3 regions of the Lysinibacillus sp. NPDC097279 genome follow, and region 1 is predicted to be linked to each of the others. Evidence: riboswitches for the same ligand, from Rfam matches in the RefSeq annotation. Region 1 holds a riboswitch; each other region holds the start of a gene.
What was found. A riboswitch is a leader RNA that binds a small molecule or an ion and turns the genes downstream of it on or off. The one in region 1 is predicted to bind lysine.
Positions count from the first base shown of each region.

Region 2: linked by a shared signal. The riboswitch ahead of ACIQ1H_RS13825 (amino acid permease) and the one ahead of ACIQ1H_RS00990 (aspartate kinase) in region 1 are both predicted to bind lysine.
Region 3: linked by a shared signal. The riboswitch ahead of ACIQ1H_RS20175 (cysteine hydrolase family protein) and the one ahead of ACIQ1H_RS00990 (aspartate kinase) in region 1 are both predicted to bind lysine.

Region 1 covers NZ_JBIWDA010000001.1:220,579-225,147, forward strand. Annotated here, with positions in the region: gene trxA (thioredoxin) at 116-427, shown strand; gene uvrC (excinuclease ABC subunit UvrC) at 640-2,430, shown strand; lysine riboswitch at 2,559-2,737, shown strand; gene ACIQ1H_RS00990 (aspartate kinase) at 2,840-4,066, shown strand; gene ACIQ1H_RS00995 (YslB family protein) at 4,550-4,569, opposite strand, start outside.
Region 2 covers NZ_JBIWDA010000003.1:2,413-6,981, forward strand. Annotated here, with positions in the region: gene ACIQ1H_RS13815 (nitric oxide synthase oxygenase) at 16-1,062, shown strand; gene ACIQ1H_RS13820 (CynX/NimT family MFS transporter) at 1,104-2,309, opposite strand; lysine riboswitch at 2,488-2,663, shown strand; gene ACIQ1H_RS13825 (amino acid permease) at 2,747-4,210, shown strand; gene ACIQ1H_RS13830 (response regulator transcription factor) at 4,398-4,569, shown strand, end outside.
Region 3 covers NZ_JBIWDA010000007.1:50,064-54,632, forward strand. Annotated here, with positions in the region: gene ACIQ1H_RS20165 (NACHT domain-containing protein) at 1-33, shown strand, start outside; gene ACIQ1H_RS20170 (MFS transporter) at 925-2,133, shown strand; lysine riboswitch at 2,455-2,639, shown strand; gene ACIQ1H_RS20175 (cysteine hydrolase family protein) at 2,793-3,509, shown strand; gene ACIQ1H_RS20180 (APC family permease) at 3,523-4,569, shown strand, end outside.

The DNA of each region.
Region 1 (4,569 bases):
TCATTTATGTATCCGACATGTTTTTCATAAAATATACATTGCAGGCAGATTGTTCGCTCAAGCTATTTTATCCATGCTATACTACAACCATAGTAAGATTTAAGGAGGATTTCAAATGGCAATTGTACATGCAACAGATGCAACGTTTCAAGATGATATTAAAGAAGGCTTAGTATTAGTCGACTTTTGGGCTGCTTGGTGTGGACCATGTAAAATGATCGGACCAGTTCTTGAAGAAATGGATGCTGCAGGTAGTGCAGCTAAAATCGTAAAAGTAGATGTGGATAACAACCAAGGTACTGCAGCACAATACCAAATCATGTCTATCCCTTCATTGCTTTTATTCAAAAACGGTGAATTAGTAGATAAAACTGTTGGTTTCCAACCTAAAGAAGCATTAGAAGCTTTCATCGCAAAACATGCTTAATTTGTAAAATAAAGAGCTGAGCCATCTTTAGATGTGCTTGGCTTTTTTTCGTTATATAATAGATAGAGGAATTTCAATAAACGCTCGTTTATTAATAAATTTTCTTATTTTGTTGTAATATCTTTTTTGTGCGATTTACGATGAAAGACAAAAGAGAATGAAACGAAATGGCGATTATTAGATAGGCATCAAAAAAGGGGGGCAGGTAGGCGATGAATGATTTAATTAAACGTAAGCTTGATATTTTACCAGATCAGCCTGGCTGCTATTTGATGAAGGATCGACAAGGGACAATTATTTATGTAGGTAAGGCAAAGGTACTTAAAAACCGAGTGCGCTCGTATTTTACAGGAACACATGAAGGGAAAACACAGCGCCTTGTTGGTGAGATTGAGGATTTTGAGTACATTGTGACTTCTTCGAATTTAGAGGCACTCATTCTAGAGTTAAACCTTATTAAGCTACACGATCCTAAATACAATATCATGCTAACAGATGATAAAACGTATCCGTATATTAAAATTACAAACGAAAAATATCCACGGCTTATTACAACACGTAAAGTAAAAAAAGATAAAGCAAAATACTTTGGTCCTTATCCCAATGCGTATGCAGCAAGTGAAACAAAAAAGTTGCTCGATAGACTCTATCCGCTACGTAAATGTGTACAATTACCATCAAAAGTTTGCTTGTATTACCATATGGGACAATGCTTAGCACCGTGTGTAAAAGAAATTGATGCACAAGTATATCACGATATGATTGAAGATATGACGAAGTTTTTAAATGGTGGCGTGGAATCAGTAAAAAAAGAGCTTGAACAGAAAATGTTAGCTGCCGCTGAGCAACTAGAGTTTGAGCGAGCGAAGGAGTTCCGCGATCAAATTGCACATATAGAAACGGTTATGCAAAAGCAAAAAATTGTGTCCAGTGATACAACGAACCGCGATGTATTCGGTTATGCAGTTGAAAAGGGTTGGATGTGTGTTCAAGTATTTTTCGTTCGTCAAGGTAAGTTGATTGAACGAGATGTTTCCATTTTCCCGATTTATCAGGATGTTGAAGAAGAATTTTTAACATTTGTCGGACGCTTTTATGAAAAGCCTGAGCATATAAAGCCTAAGGAAATTTTTATTCCTCCGTCGATAGATACCGCAATTTTAACGGAATTATTAGCGGTAAAAGTGCTAACACCGAAGCGAGGGCAAAAAAAAGAATTAGTAGATTTAGCTATGAAAAATGCTGAAATTGCAGTGGCGGCGAAATTCCAGCTAATTGAGCGACAGGAAGAGCGCACAATAGGTGCTTGCGAGGCACTCGGGGAAGCGATGGGAATTTCAGCACCTCTTCGCATTGAAGCTTTTGATAATAGTCATATGCATGGTGCTGATGCAGTATCAGCAATGGTTGTGTTTATTGATGGTAAGCCTGCTAAGAAGGAATATCGTAAATATAAAACACGCACTGCCGCAAAACATGATGATTATGGAGCAATGCAAGAAGTGATACGTCGCCGTTACACAAGAGTATTAAAAGAAGGCTTGCCATTGCCAGATTTAGTTCTAATAGATGGTGGTAAAGGCCAGATGGAAGTCGCGCGAGAAGTGTTAGAGGACGAGCTTGGACTTGTTATCCCAATTGCTGGCTTAGCAAAAGATGAAAAACATAATACATCCCAGCTTTTATTTGGTGATCCACCTGAGGTTATTGCATTAAAGCGGACAAGTGACGGGTTTTATTTACTTCAGCGTATTCAGGACGAGGTACACCGTTTTGCGATTACATTTTTACGTCAACAGCATGAGAAAAATGCTATTCAATCTGTTCTCGATGGCATTGAAGGTGTGGGGCCAAAACGCAAGCAACAATTATTGAAGCACTTCGGCTCTGTTAAAAAGATTCGTGAAGCGAGTGAGTTTGCACTTCAAGAAGCGGGAATACCTGCGAACTTAGCGAACAGTATTTACAATTATTTTCAGCAACAGACGTTGTCAAAGGATTAGACATGTGCTAAGGTTGTGATAGAACAAAGCAGTGAAAAACTGATATGTTCTATTACACTTTAGATGAAGAATATGTGGGCAGAGCATATATTTTCATAAAGGTAAAAATGAATAATTTCACTATTTTAAGTGATGATAGAGGTGCAAGATTCAATAGTAGCACATTGAAGGATGGACAAATCCAATGATGGTGTGTGAAAGGGGAGCTTGCCGAAGTGAAGTATCGTTGTTTCCGATACTTTGCTGGTTTTGCATTTAATAGATGTAAGACTGTCGAATCTTGACGTTTCGGAGAGCTATCACACATGCGCAAGCTTTTTATTGTACATGTTGCAGGCAGCTTTCACGTTATGTGAAGGCTGCCTTTTTGCTGTTCTAGAGACGAATCGATTAAAGGAGAATGATAATAATGGCGAGTATTGTATTAAAGTTTGGCGGACCAGCAATCGCTTCAACCGAGCAAATTCAAGAGGTCGCTAAAATAGCGATAGCCAAAAAAGAGCTTGGCTATGATGTTGTAGTAGTGACAGCTGCGATGGGACGCACAGCAAAAGACTTAGCAAAGATGGTACGTGATATATCAGACGATGCTTCTAAACGTGAAATGGATGTACTACTTTCGACGAGTTCACAACTCGCAAGTGCCCTTTTTGCAATTGCTTTACAGGAGGCGGGCTATGATGCAGTATCTTTGACTGGCTGGCAGGCTGGTGTGCAAACAGATGGGAAACATTTTCATGCACGTATCGACCATATCGATGTGTGCCGTATGAAAGAACATTTGATACAAGGACAAATTGTCGTTGTTGCGGGAGAGCAGGGCATTTCTAGTGCGAATAATATTACAACGCTTGGTAAAGGTGGAGCCGAAACAACGGCAGTAGCCATTGCAGCTGCATTAGAAGCGGAACGTGTGGACATTTATACAAATGTAGATGGTGTTTATACAGCAGATCCTCGGTTTATAAAAAAAGCAAGAAAGCTAAAGGAGATTTCATATGATGAAATGCTTGAACTGTCCCATTTAGGTTCGCATATTTTACATCCACGGGCAGTGGAGCTTGCTAAAAAGTTTCAAATGCCTGTCATTATTCGTTCAAGTGTAGAAGATACAGCAGGTACTTTATTGAAGGAGGAAGTTGAAATGGAGAAAAATTTAATCGTACGTGGTGTTGCTTATGAGTCTGATATCATTCGCCTAACTATCGGTTATGATACATACTCTACTGCATCGTTAGCAGATATGTTTGCTATCCTAGCAGAGAATCGCATTAATGTTGATATTATTGTGCAGGCTATTATTGAAGGTGTGAGACCATCTGTATCATTTACCATTTTAAAAGAAGAGTTCGCTGATGCTTTACGTGTACTAGAGGATAGTAAATTGTCACTTGGTTTTAGCTTTGCAGATTTTGAAATTGGACTAGCAAAAGTTTCGATTATTGGATCAGGCATGGCGTCAAATCCAGGTGTTGCAGCACGAATGTTTGATCGCTTACGTCGAGAAGAAATTGCAGTGAAAATGGTCAGTACTTCTGAAATTAAAGTTTCTGTTGTTGTCCCACAGGACGAAATGATTCGCGCTGCAAACGCATTACATGATGAGTTTAATTTAGCAGAAGAGATTCACGAATAGTAGCTTTCTATAGATAACTACATAGGTTGATTTCCGCTACGGGCGGGCGCTTTCCGCGGGCACAAACGTAAGCCGTAACCCTCGCTAACGCGAAATGCCTGCGTCTTACGTTTTGTGCATTCCCGCAGGAGTCGCCCGCCCTGCGCTCCAATCAACTAAGCACTTTAATAAATAAATATTGATGACTAAGAATCCAATAGCTAATCCTTCTTTTATAAAATAATATAGAAGACTTCTGCGGTTGATTTCCGCTACGGGCGGGCGCTTTCCGCGGGCATAAACGTACGCCGTAACCGTCGCTAACGCGAAATGCCCGCGTCTTACGTTTTGTACGTTCTCATCAGGAGTCGCCCGCCCTGCGCTTATCAACGCAACAAGGAATATGCTGATGGATACCTATAATAAAAAAAGACAAAAGGCATGTTGCCTTTTGTCGACGTTGAAAAAGGATTGCTTTCTAACAAAATCGCAATACTTACAAGCTTATCTATTTGGTATTGTAT
Region 2 (4,569 bases), on a different contig from region 1:
ATGGAGGAAAACGACATGAAACTACAAGAGATACAACGTTTTTTAACACTTTATCAAATGGAACAAAATGAGTCTGCACAATGGCTAACAAATAGATTACAGCAAGTTGAAAATGAAGGACAATATATTCCTTCAACAGAGGAGCTTACTTTTGGTGCGCGAGTAGCTTGGCGTAATAGTAATAAATGTATCGGGAGATTATTTTGGCAATCACTCCATGTTGAGGATGCCCGTGATATTTTAGATGAGCAAGGGATATTTGAGAAGTTGTTATGTCATATTCGATATGCGACAAATGGTGGTAAAATTCGGCCAACAATAACGGTATTTGCATCTGGTAGAGTAAAAATTTGGAATCATCAGTTGATCCGTTATGCAGGCTATGAGACGGAAGCTGGCATTGTTGGTGACCCACATTCTGTACCATTTACAAGAGTATGTGAATCGCTAGGCTGGCAGGGCGAGGGCACAGCATTTGATGTGTTACCACTCGTTATCCAGGTGGATGACCGTAAACCACAATTGTTTTCAATACCACGTGAAGATGTACTAGAAGTTGTAATTCGCCATCCTGAGCACCCACAAGTGGAGGAACTAGCGTTGAAATGGTACGCGGTGCCGATTATTTCAAGCATGCGTTTTCAAATGGCTGGAATCGACTTTCAAGCCGCTCCTTTCAATGGTTGGTATATGGGGACAGAAATTGGGGCACGTAATTTAGCTGATAGTGATCGTTATAATATGTTGCCGAAAATCGCCGAAATTTTTGGGCTCGATACGACTAAGCAAGCATCGCTTTGGCGTGATCGCTCATTAGTTGAATTAAATATTGCTGTACTGTATTCCTTTAAAGAAGATGGTGTAAGTATAGTCGATCATCATACTGCTGCACAGCAATTTAAGTTATTTGAAGAAGCTGAGCAGAAGGCAGGTCGCGACTTAACAGGCAACTGGACTTGGTTGATTCCCCCATTATCACCTGCAACAACGCATATTTTTCATAAGCCTTATGTCAATGTTTATAATACACCGAATTTCTTTTATCAAAAACCGCCTTATTAAAAATGTAAAAAAGCAGCTCATAGTAGGATGAGCTGCTTTTTTTAATTTATATATTCGTTTCTAGAAGCTCTAAATGAGCAGAAGAATAGTAATACTGCAACGACAACGAATAGCCAGCCAGCGATGTTCCAACCGCCAAATAAATCATGTAGGTAACCAAATAAAATAGGGCCTACTGCGGCTAATAAATAGCCTAATGATTGTGCAAAGCCCGATAAATCAGCTGCTTCAAATGCCGTACGAGTACGAAGAGTAAAGAACATCATTGCAAGTGAAAATGAAGCGCCACCTGCTAATCCTAGCAATATCATCCACAATACAGCAAGATTAGTCCATTCCATGACAAGGCCAGTAAAGCCGACAATATAAAAAGCAGTAAACATCAAAACGAGAGGTCGTTGTGATGTCATTTTACTAGCGATAATTGGTACGGCTAGAGCCATAGGTACTTGGGAAATTTGCATGATTGAGAACATCCAACCTGCACGATCTGCTGCTATTCCTTGGGCAATATAAATTTCAGGAATCCAAGCTGCAGTTGTATAAAATAATAGCGATTGTAAACCCATTGCGCCAGTGACTGCCCAAGTAACTGGTGATTTCCACAGGGGTATACGAGTTTTCGTAGTAGCTACAGTTGGTTCAGGCTTATTAAATTTTAATTGTGGAATCCAAATTAAAATAGTCACGACGACAAGAGCTATAGCGATGGCAAGTGCACCTTGCCAGCCAAGAGATGCATTGGCTATAGGATAACTAATACCAGCACCAATACCAGCCGTTAAGTTCATGGACATTGTGAAGAATGCCATTAGTAAACCAACATGATAAGGGAATTTTAATTTAAGTAACCCTGGGATGAGGACGTTACCAAATGAAATAGCTACACCTATTATCATTGTACCGAATACGAGTAACCCTGTTGTTCCAAGTGAGCGCAGTACAATCCCAAGTGCTAATAAAATGGTTGATAGAAAAAGAGTTAATTCTAGTCCTAGTTTTCTTGCAACGATTGGGGCAATAGGTGACACTAGTGCGAATGCAAGCAATGGAATTGTTGTTAAAAAGCCTGCAAGTACGTTAGATATACCGAGATCCTCACGAATGAAGGAAATAATTGGGCCTACAACCGTTAATGGCATACGTAATGTCGAAGCAAGAAAAATTACACCGATAACTAATAAGAGCGTTGTGCCCTTCCAGTTAATCTTTCTGCTAGGATAAGTAGATTCTTCGTTAGTTGTCAAAATAAGTACCTCCCTGATAGAACAGTTATAATTCGAACCACTATAACACTTTATCACATTAATAAAAATAGTAGAATATTCATAAAATACAGAACATTAATCGTTTTATTGAAATGTCTTAGGTCGTATGTTAAACTAAGACACATCATAAATTTAATAATTATATGCCTCATGTTTGTATTGAGGTAGAGGTCGCGGTATTTATAAGTAAGCTAGTGGAGATGACAAGCATTGAAGATGTTAGCTGAAAGGAAATATTGCCGAAGCGTGAGGGGACTTGAAAACCTCATGCTGGGGCTGTCTCCGAAAGGAACAGAACTGTCACGTTGGACAACGTGTTGTGCTATCATTTTGAAGAAACAGAGGATTTACTTAGCCATCACAACGTTCATGTGATGGCATTTTTTTGCCTCTTATAAAAGGAAGGAAGCTTTAACGTGAGTGAAATTAAAGTTAATCAGCTCGGTCATAAAGCACCAGAGTTGAAAAAAGAATTAAAAAGCCGCCATATAACAATGATTTCGTTAGGTGGTACTATCGGAACTGGGCTATTTCTAGCGAGTGGTGGTGCTATAGCACAGGCTGGACCAGGTGGTGCACTTCTTGCTTATGCATTAATCGGCATTATGGTGTACTTTTTAATGACAAGCTTGGGTGAAATGGCAGCTTATATGCCGTCATCAGGTTCATTTAGTACGTATGCAACAAAATTTGTAGATCCCGCGCTTGGCTTTGCACTTGGCTGGAACTACTGGTATAACTGGGCGATTACAATTGCCGCTGAAATTGCAGCAGTTTCTCTTATAATGAAGTATTGGTTCCCAGACAGCTCTTCGGCACTATGGACAGTCATATTTATTGCGATCGTACTAACATTCAATTTACTTTCTGTAAAAAGCTATGGTGAAAGTGAATATTGGTTTGCCATGATAAAAGTTGCTACTGTTATTGTTTTCATTATCGTCAGTCTATTGATGATTTTTGGTATTTTAGGAGGACAAGCACCAGTCGGCTTTACGAATTTCTTTATAAGTGATGGTCCATTCCATGGTGGCTTCCTTGCTACATTCGGCATATTTCTAGCAGCAGGCTTCTCGTTCCAAGGGACAGAGCTATTAGGAATTACCGCTGGGGAAACTGATGATCCTGGTAAAAATATTCCGAAAGCGGTTAAGTCAGTCTTTTGGCGAATTATTTTATTTTACATTTTAGCCATTGCAGCAATTGGGATGTTAATTCCATTTACAGATGCTCGTTTATTATCTGAAGATATTGCTGTTTCACCATTCACACTAGTGTTTGACCGCTTAGGTATTGCCTTTGCTGCATCATTAATGAATGCCATTATTTTAACAGCGATGTTGTCTGCAGGTAATTCGGGGTTATATGCGTCATCACGTATGTTATGGCAATTAGCAGTAGATGGACACGCACCTAAAATTTTCGCAAAGCTTAGCCGTCGTGGAATTCCGATTTACGCATTACTGCTAACATTAGCAGTCGGTTGCCTAGCATTTTTAGCATCATTCTTTGGTGATGGCGTTGTCTATATGTGGCTTTTAAACGCTTCAGGGATGTCAGGCTTCATTGCATGGCTTGGTATTGCATTTAGTCATTATCGCTTCCGTAGAGCGTATGAAGCGCAAGGCTTAGACCTAAAATTACTACCATATAAAGCAAAGCTGTATCCATTCGGACCACTCTTTGCATTTACATTGTGTATGATTGTTGTAATTGGTCAAAATTATACAGCTTTCACAGGTGATTCAGTTGACTGGTATGGTGTCCTTGTTTCTTATATCGGGATACCACTGTTTATCGCCTTGTGGTTGGGCTATAAAATAAAACATAAAACGAAAATGATTCCACTGCAACAGTGTGATTTAAAAGTAGAAAAATAGAAATGAAAGCTGTCCTATCAATTAGAGGGCAGCTTTTTTTATTTGCCATTGATGAAGGTAAATTGTTTGAGAATTGTTTGAGTGACTGGCACTTAGCATATGGTAAGCTATAAGGAGATAGGATAAAAATGTAAAACAGTTAAAACAAATGTGAAATAAAGAGAATACCTTGAAATGAGGTGCCAACATGCACAAACGTATATTACTAGTAGAAGATGATGAAACGATTCGAGAAATGGTCGAAAAATTTTTAACTATGGAGGGGTTTGCCGTTACATCCGTTACAAATGGTGAAGAGGCAGTGCAAACTTGTTTAAGTAATACATTTGATTTAGTTATTTTGGATATTATGATGCCGA
Region 3 (4,569 bases), on a different contig from region 1:
TTAGTTAATGATGTCAACCTATTCGTTTACTAGCCTTTTATTATACTTCTTAACGTTTTTTGAAATGTTTTAATGTCTATTTCCAAATGGATAAGGTTAAAGCAGTTAGAGCTATCTTGCAGCAGATTTCTTATACAAAATTTGAACAAATTCAACAAGTTGCTAAGTATAATGAAGGAATATAAGGATAATGATGATTTTGTATTTGATAATTTTGTTTTAAGAATAAAGAATTATCGAGATGCAATTAGTTTTTTGAAGGAGAGTTACGAATTAAGTCCTTTATATGTCTTGCGAACTTATGTTAATTTAGCAAATGTTTATAATGAAAATAGGCTAGATCCCACTGAAATAGGAACCTAGCCATTATTGTAAACCCACCAACATCCCTTATGTTGCCACATACACTCCACGCATTGTGAGGCGGTTGCTTGGTTGGAATTAGCATAATGTAAAAGAACGAATTTTCGAGGAGAAAATTCGTTCTTTTTTTTGAACTGACGAGTTGTTTTTTCCGTGTGAGCAACTGTTTAAAATTTTTTTATATAAGCTTAAAGCCATACTAGAAAAGCCTTCAAGCTGTTTTTACCAAAATTTTCTTGTATGAAAATATAGATAACTTTGCTAAGATAGCTTTTGAAATAATTTACCTTTAATACGGTCCAGAGAGGCTGAGAAGGGCTATATGATGTTTTAAGTTATTATTTTTATAATATCTTTGTTTATTCATGCCCTTTTGTCCAATCTGACGAAAGGGCATTTATTTTGCATTTTAGCTGTGATTACACAACTAACGTACCTCTTTTAAAGGAAGTCCCGTGAGGCTTAAAAGGAGAATGGAAACGTTATATTTATATAGATACATCCATTCATTCGTAAATAAAAGAGATTTATTTCATCTAGAACATACTGGAGGAGAGTAGAATGGATTATCGAAAAAAAACCGTGGTCGCATCGGTAGCTGGTTTAACATTAGAGGGTATGGACATCATGTTTATCTCCTTTGCGATGACAATGATTATTGCGGAATTTAACATTGATTTAGCAACGGGAGGACTTATTTCTTCTATCACGAATGTAGGGATGCTATTAGGAGGAATTGTTTTCGGCGTTTTAGCAGATAAGTATGGCAGGGTAAAGGTCTTTACGTATACCGTCCTCTTGTTTGCCATTGGTACGGCTTTAACAGGATTAGCTACAAGCATTGAACAAGTGTATCTATTTAGATTTATTGCAGGAATAGGTGCTGGGGGAGAATACGGTATTGGTATGGCGCTAGTTGCAGAAGCATGGCCGAAAAATAAACAAGGGCGTGCATCTTCCTATGTCAGTGTAGGTGCGCAGTATGGCGTTATTTTAGCAGCATTACTAAGTGCAATCATTCTTCCTACTTTAGGATGGAGAGCATTATTCTTTGTTGGAGTAGTACCTGTTATTTTTGCCTTTATCGTAAGAAAAAATTTAGACGAATCTCCTGAGTGGCTTGCCGCTCAGAAAAATAAAAAGGCTAGTAAGAAAGCTGAAAAGGGTAAGTTGGTACAATTGTTTGAAACGCCACGAACAGCGATTACAACAATTTCACTAATTATAATGGCAACAGTTCAAATTGCAGGTTATAACGGATTAATGATTTGGTTACCATCGATGCTGCAACAGTCGCAAGGTTTATCTGTTTCAAGCTCTGCCATTTGGACAATTAGTACAGCAGTAGGCATGATTGTTGGTATGTTAACCTTTGGACTATTTTTAGACCGATTTGGCGCAAAGCGTGCCTTTGGTGTGTTCCTTATTGCCTCAGCATGCGCTGTATTCTTATACTCTTATGCTACTGGTAGTGTGGGTGTTCTAATTGGTGGCGCAATTGTTGGATTCTTCTCAAATGGCATGTTCGCTGGATATGGAGCGTTGATTGGTAGTCTATATCCCGTTCAAATTCGAAGTACGGCAACAAACACAATCTTTAACTTTGGACGAGCGATAGGCGGTTTTTCACCTATCCTTGTCGGCTATATTTTACAAAGTTATGATATGAAAGTTGCGATGCTCTACTTAGCAGGCTTATATTGTATTTCCTTTATTGTGATGTTAATGCTCAAAAAAGAGAATATAGCGAATGTAAGCGAAACTATATAACATTGATTTAACCATCAATTAAAATGCCTTTGCGTTTTAATTGGTGGTTTTTTTATAAGACTTTTATAAAACAGGAATTGCTTTGAAGCTTTATCCATCAAACTGAAAGAGCAGGAACTCGGAAGAATAAATTGCTATAAAATTATTATTCGATTATTGTTATATTTATTTCATTTCATTATTGTATGAAAGCGTTTTATTTGTCATTTTTTTATAATGAGGCACAACAAATCTTATGAAATATAGTAAATTTATCGTTGACATAGAAAAAATGCAATAATATAATTATTTCAAACAATTAAATAAACCTCACTTTTCCGATAGTGAGGTAGAGGCGCGACAGTTAACAGTACCTAATGGAGTCCGAGAAGACGAAGAGATTAGGTAGAAGGAAATGTCGCCGAAGTGTATGGTGAGTTCTCGCCATCATATGCTGGGTCTGTAGCGAATAGCTGCAGGACTGTCTTCGTAAACATTCGTGTTTATGAAGTTGTGCTATCTCTGTTTAGACAAACAGTGGGAATTTTAAATGGTCGATTCATTTTTAGTTTCTAAATGAGTAGATCATTTTTGTGTTAGACAGATTCTTTTGCACAAAGAATCTGTCTTTTTATTTACCTATAACATATCGGAAATAGAGGGAATTTGGAGGAATTATTATGGAAAATACATCAACATTATATTATGAATTTTTACCGACTGACGGTCAAAAAATAAACGTGAACCCAGATAAAACAGCATTACTAATCGTAGACATGCAACATCAGTTTATTAGCCGAGATGGATTAGATGCACAAGTTGCAAGAGAAAAGGGCATGTTTGAACAATGGGAATACTTCTTTAATCGTATCGACACTTTAACAATTCCGAACAATAAAAAGCTTTTAGAGTTTTTCCGTACAAATAAATTAGAAGTAACATTTGGTCGTATTGCTTGCCATCATAAAGATGGACGAGATCGTTCTCCAGTACAACGCCGTCCAGGTTGGAACAATATTTTATTGCCAATCGGTGATCCTGGAGCGGAGATGGTGGAGGAGTTAAAGCCACTTGATGATGAAATTGTAGTTAATAAAACGACAGATAGCGTATTAAGTGGAACGAATTATGAATTTTTACTGCGCAATATGGGCATTGAAACAGTAGTTTGTACAGGTGTTGTAACGGACCAATGTGTTGCTTCAACCGTTCGCAGCTTAGCTGATGCAGGCTTTGAAGTTATTTTAGTTGAAGATGCATGTGCAGCTGCAACGCAACAGCTTCATGATGCAGAAATTATGATTATGAATCAAATTTATTGCCAAGTGATGAGCACTGATGAAGTAATTGATTTAGTAACGGAAGAACTAGCAAAAAGCAATCCAGTGAATGTGTGAGAGGAAATAGACTATGAGTCAAACAGCCAATGATCATACACCACAGTTAAAACGTGTTTTAACATTAAAAGATTTAGTCATATATGGTATTGCTTTTATGACACCGATTGCGCCAGCTTATATTTATGGCTTTGCAGCAGAGTCTACAGGTGGCATGTTGCCATTAGCTTACTTGATTGCGATGGTTGCCATGATGTTTTCTGCCTATAGTTATGGCCGAATGGCTGCTGTTTTTCCAAATGGAGGATCCACTTATACATATACGCAACGTGCAATTAATCCACATTTAGGCTTTTTTGCAGGGTGGGCAATGTTTATGGACTATGTTTTAGTGCCCCTTATTGTATTTATGGTTGGTGCCTCATATGCGAATGCATTAATACCATCTGTTCCGTATTGGGTATGGGTCTTATTAATTGCAGGTATTATTACGACTGTAAATATTCTAGGGATTGGTATCGCTGCAAAAACAAATCAAATCCTCGTTATATTTATGGGAATTGTAGTCGTTATTTTCGTAATTTTTTGTGTGAAGACAATTGTTGGTGGGGAAAGTAGTACGTCGCTCTTTTCTGTTGTACCATTCTTCAACGATGAAAAATTCGTTATGTCTGCCATTATTTCTGGTGCAGCAATGGCCTGCTTTTCGTTTTTAGGGTTTGATTCGATTACAACACTTTCAGAAGAGGCAGTTAATCCAAAAGATGATATTTGGAAGGCAGCTATTTTAGCTTGTTTAATTGGAGGACTTATTTTTATTGGACAAGCTTATGTAGCACAGCTCGTATGGCCTGATGTGACAAACTTTAGCTCAGCTGATACGGCTCTATTTGATATAGCGGAAAAAGCAGGTGGTGCCGTTCTTGCAACGCTTTATACCGTTGCGATTATTGTATCGACAATAACAGCTGGTTTAACAGGTCAAGCAAGTGCATCTCGTTTAATGTTCAGTATGGGGCGTGATGAGGTACTTTCCAAAAAGTTTTTCACACATTTACATCCAAAATATCAAACACCAATATACAATATTTTATTAATGTGTGTCATTAGTGTTTTAGGA